Regions from separate parts of the Alcaligenes faecalis genome, predicted to be linked through region 1. Evidence: predicted binding sites of a transcription regulator. Region 1 holds the regulator's gene; the other holds the start of a gene.

The links. The regulator LexA, encoded in region 1, represses DNA repair genes until DNA is damaged. The targets are predictions, from matches to a motif close to ACTGTATNNNNATACAGT.
Region 2: CPY64_RS02875 (putative DNA modification/repair radical SAM protein) is a predicted target of LexA. The motif match lies at 1,132-1,149, and genes of this name have one in related genera.

The regions. Positions count from the first base shown of each region.
Region 1 is NZ_CP023667.1:1,365,322-1,367,724, reverse strand. It holds gene CPY64_RS06280 (GNAT family N-acetyltransferase) at 1-391, shown strand, start outside; gene lexA (transcriptional repressor LexA) at 497-1,156, shown strand; gene lon (endopeptidase La) at 1,555-2,403, opposite strand, start outside.
Region 2 is NZ_CP023667.1:617,380-619,782, forward strand. It holds gene CPY64_RS02865 (MFS transporter) at 1-520, shown strand, start outside; gene CPY64_RS02870 (hypothetical protein) at 741-1,019, shown strand; gene CPY64_RS02875 (putative DNA modification/repair radical SAM protein) at 1,159-2,364, shown strand.

The sequences.
Region 1 (2,403 bases):
GATCGAAGAACATGGCTGGGGCCCGTGGGCAGTAGAACTGAAGGAAAGCGGGGCCTTCATCGGCATGGTGGGTCTGAACCGCCCGACCGCCGATCTGTACTTTCAGCCTTGCGTGGAAGTGCTTTGGCGTCTGCTGCCTGAATACTGGGGCAAAGGCTACGCCACCGAAGCAGCTCGCGCCTGCATGGACTTTGGCTTTGACGAGCTGGGCCTGGCGCAAATTGTGGCGTATACCGCCCGGTTGAACCTGCCTTCGCAAACCGTCATGCAACGCCTGGGCATGACAGAGCAAGCTGGCACCTTTGATCACCCCGGTGTAGCGGCAGGCCACAAGCTGGTACCTCATGTGCTGTACACCATGGACCGCAAGGATTGGCCCCAATCCGCCTGAGCAGCCGAAAGGGTCAAAAATTAAGCCTTTAAGGTCCTCACCGCTTGCAAAAACGCCAACTGTAACGCACAATCTTTACTGTATATATATTCAGCAGACAATACTATGACCGCCAAGCTCACTGCACGCCAACAACAAGTGCTGGACATCATCCGTTCTGAAATCGAACGGACGGGTTTCCCTCCTACTCGAGCTGAGATTGCTCAGGTGTTGGGTTTCAAATCCGCCAATGCGGCAGAGGATCATTTGAAAGCTCTGGCCCGCAAAGGCGCTATCGAATTGACTGCCGGTGCCTCGCGCGGCATACGCCTGCTCGGCACGGATACCCGCGAAAACGCAGCGCCCAGCAGCAGCGCCCTGGCCAATCTGGCTGATGCCCTCTTGCTGCCCATTATTGGTCGCGTGGCTGCCGGTAGCCCTATTCTGGCTACCGAGCATATCGAACGCGAGATTGGCGTCGCCCCTACCCTGTTCACCCAAACGCCGGATTACCTGCTGCGCGTGCGTGGCCTGAGCATGAAAGACGCCGGCATTTTTGATGGCGACCTGCTGGCCGTCAAGAAAGCCAGCGAAGCACGTAATGGGCAGATCGTGGTGGTCCGTATTGGCGACGATGTCACCGTCAAGCGCCTGTCGCGCTCCAGCAATCAGGTAGTCCTCTTGCCCGAGAATCCGGACTTTGAGCCTATCGTCGTCACCGATCCGGATTCCCTGTCTTTGGAAGGCATTGCTGTTGGTCTGATTCGTACCAGCCCACTGCATTAAGCCCTGCCTCTCTTGGTCACCCAGCCTGTTTTATAGGCTGGGTGGACCTGATAAGGAAAAACCCCATATACCGTTTGGTGCATGGGGTTTTTTATTAGTCAGGATACATGCCGCTCTGCAGATTGAAGTAGACGCAGAGCAGCGGCAGCGACGATTATAGTTACCGCTATATCTACGGCGAAGATCACTGCTGCAGTGTGTATGGGCAGTGGCCTATGCTTCTGGAACGAGTTGAACAGGCTTGCCCCCGCACAATACTGTGAGCACCACCAACAAGATCTGACTCTCTGCTTGTAATCAATATGACTGACTGCAAACACACGATCAGTCCAGCTAAAAAGCAAACAGGCCACCTTGAAATCAAGGTGGCCTGTTTTGCGTCTTACTGAAGCTAAAGCTTAGTGCTTGAAGGACTCAGAGCCAGCGCCAGCGGCACGCGTTGCTGCCAAGGCCTCAGCGGCCAGGCGAGCAACTTCTTCGTCACTCAGAGGCGTTACAGCGTCTTGCAGAGCCACTTCCAGTACGCGATCAATCCAACGCACGGGAATGATCTCCAGCGTGTTTTTCACGTTATCTGGAATATCGGCCAGGTCTTTGACGTTTTCCTCCGGAATCATCACGGTTTTGATACCGCCGCGTTGCGCTGCCAACAGCTTCTCTTTCAAGCCACCGATAGGCAGAACTTCGCCGCGCAAGGTGATTTCACCCGTCATGGCCACGTCGGCACGAACCGGAATACCCGTCAGGCTGGACACGATAGCAGTCGTGATGGCGATACCGGCCGATGGACCATCCTTGGGCGTGGCGCCTTCAGGAAAGTGCACGTGCAGGTCACGCTTTTCAAACACGCTATTGGCAATGCCCCACTTCTGGGCACGCGAACGTACGACTGTGCGAGCCGCTTCAACCGACTCTTTCATCACGTCGCCAATCGAGCCGGTGCGCAGCACATTGCCTTTACCGGGCATATCGGCCACTTCGATGGTCAGCAACTCACCGCCCACCTCAGTCCAGGCCAGACCGGTAACCAGGCCAACCTTGTTCTCTTTTTCGGCCAGGCCGAAGGAGAAACGACGTACGCCCAGATAATCGTTCAGATTCGCCGCATTCACGACCAAGGTTTCCTGAGTCAGTGTCTTGTTGCGAGCCGCACGCGTACCGGCTTGTGGATTAGCCACCAGCAGCTTGCGAACCACCTTGCGGCAGATCTTGCTGATTTCACGTTCCAGCGAACGCACACCCGCTTC
Region 2 (2,403 bases), 750 kb from region 1:
GACCGTGATCCTGGTTGCGGGGCATTTCAGCGCGTTTACCTTTGTGCGACCTCTTTTGCTGTCTGCTTCGGGCATAGGCTCTGAATGGATAGGGGGCTTGCTGTTCGCTTATGGTGTGGCCGGGATTGCAGGCAACTTCCTGATCGGGATTTCGGCGGCGCAACGCACTGAAGCCAGCTTGATGGCGATAGCGTTGGGTCTAAGCATCACTGCTTTGCTTTTCTTGACAGTGGGTGGTTCACCGCTGAGTGGAGGTGCGATTTTGCTGCTTTGGGGCCTGGCGTATGGCGGGGTGTCGGTAGGGCTGATGAGCTGGATGATGAAGGCTGCTGCCAACGCGGTTGAGGTAGCCACCGCGTTGTACGTGGCTGTCTTCAATATCGGCATAGGGCTTGGCTCCTGGCTGGGTGGGCAGTTTGTGGATGCCTATGGCTTGAATGCAAATCTGGGGCTGGCTGGCCTGGCCTCTTTTGTTGTGTTTTTGCTGCTTTTCGGAGCAATTTTGCGACAAAAAACCTGAGCGAAAAAACAGGGCCCGGACTGATTTTCCCGGGCCTGCAAGGACGCAAGCGCGGGTTATTGCTTATTGGAGTCTTGAAGGAGCGCTGCGACGATGTCTGTCAGAACTCCTTGAAATATTCTGTACATTGTTATGTTGTACGGTATAGGGATGCTTTCTGGCTGACCTCCTCTTATGGGCACACAATGTCGGTATGGGTGGTCTTAATTAAGGGCCTTGTATGACGCAACTTCAGCGCTCCATTACTATTCCGCAGCTCAACCCCACTATTTGGAACACTCTTGAGCTCGTGCGCTTACGCCAAACTCCCTGGCACAAGAAACAAGCTGTTTTCGAACAATTACAGTCGCTGGGATTAGTCCAAGCCATCCCTCAAACGACGCAGACTCCTTCCCCTTTTCCCGCTCCCCTGATAGCCATGTTGACCGAAGAAGGGCGGCAATTGCTGGAAGCCCGATCCAATCACCAAGAGGCCTTGATCAAGCTTCTGGATGCTTGACCCCTTGGCTTGAGCTGGCTTGGCTGGCTTGTCCCTTGCCGGACAAGTCCGGCCGCTTGCCCTCTTTGAAAACGCGCCGGGTCCGTGACGCCCGGGCCGAAAACTGTATAATGCTGGTTTTATATACAGTATTTCGATCATGGAGCTATCGCGCAAACTCGAAATTCTGGCCGATGCGGCAAAGTACGATGCCTCTTGCGCCAGCAGTGCCGCGCCTAAACGGGATTCCCGTGGGCGTACGGGCTTGGGTGCCAGTACCGGTGCCGGTATTTGCCATAGCTTTACGCCGGACGGGCGCTGCGTGTCGCTGCTCAAGATACTGCTGACCAATTTTTGCCAGTATGACTGCCTGTATTGCGTGAACCGGCGCTCCAGCAACGTGCCACGCGCGCGTTTCCGGCCGGCGGAAGTGGTGGATCTGACGTTGGATTTTTATCGGCGCAACTATATAGATGGTCTGTTCCTGAGCTCGGGCATCATACGAAGCTCGGACTACACCATGGAGAGTCTGGTCGAGGTGGCGCGCTCCCTGCGCGAAGATCACCATTTTCGTGGCTACATCCACCTTAAAACCATTCCGGATGCCGATCCGCAGTTGATCACGCTGGCTGGTCATTATGCAGACCGACTCAGCGTCAATATCGAACTTCCTACGGATGCGGGCCTGCATCGCCTGGCGCCCGAGAAAAGTGGCCACACGATCAAGCGGGCGATGGGGGTGATCCGTCTTGCCCAGGAGCAGGCGCAGGAAGAAAAACTTCCCAAGGTACCCGCCGGACAAAGCACGCAAATGATTGTGGGTGCGGATGCGGCGGACGACCGCAATATCTTGCAAACAGCGCAAAATCTGTACGGTGCCTACAAGCTCAAGCGGGTGTATTACTCTGCGTTCAGTCCTATTCCGGATAGTTCGTCGGCGCTTCCCGCACAGCCGCCACCGCTCCTGCGAGAGCATCGGCTGTATCAGGCCGATTTCTTGCTGCGTAGTTACGGTTTTCGGGCCGAGGAGCTGTTTCAGGACAAGGGCGATTTGCCCTTGGATATTGATCCCAAATTGTCATGGGCCTTGTCCAACCGGGCCGTATTTCCGGTGGATCTGAACCGGGCGCCGGAGCGCCTGATTGCTCGTGTGCCCGGCATTGGTGTCCGTAATGCCAAGCGTTTGGTCGAGTTGCGTCAGATGCGGGCTATCCGGTATCAGGATCTGATCCGTTTACGTTGCTCCATCAAAACATTGCAGCCCTTTGTCGTGGTACAGGATTACCGTCCTGGCCTTGCCGACGCGACGTCCGACAAATTGCGGCGCATGCTGTCGACCAATCCGCAGCAATTGAGTCTCTTATGAGTACGCTCTGTTCGCCGGCCGGGTTTGTTCCTGACGATG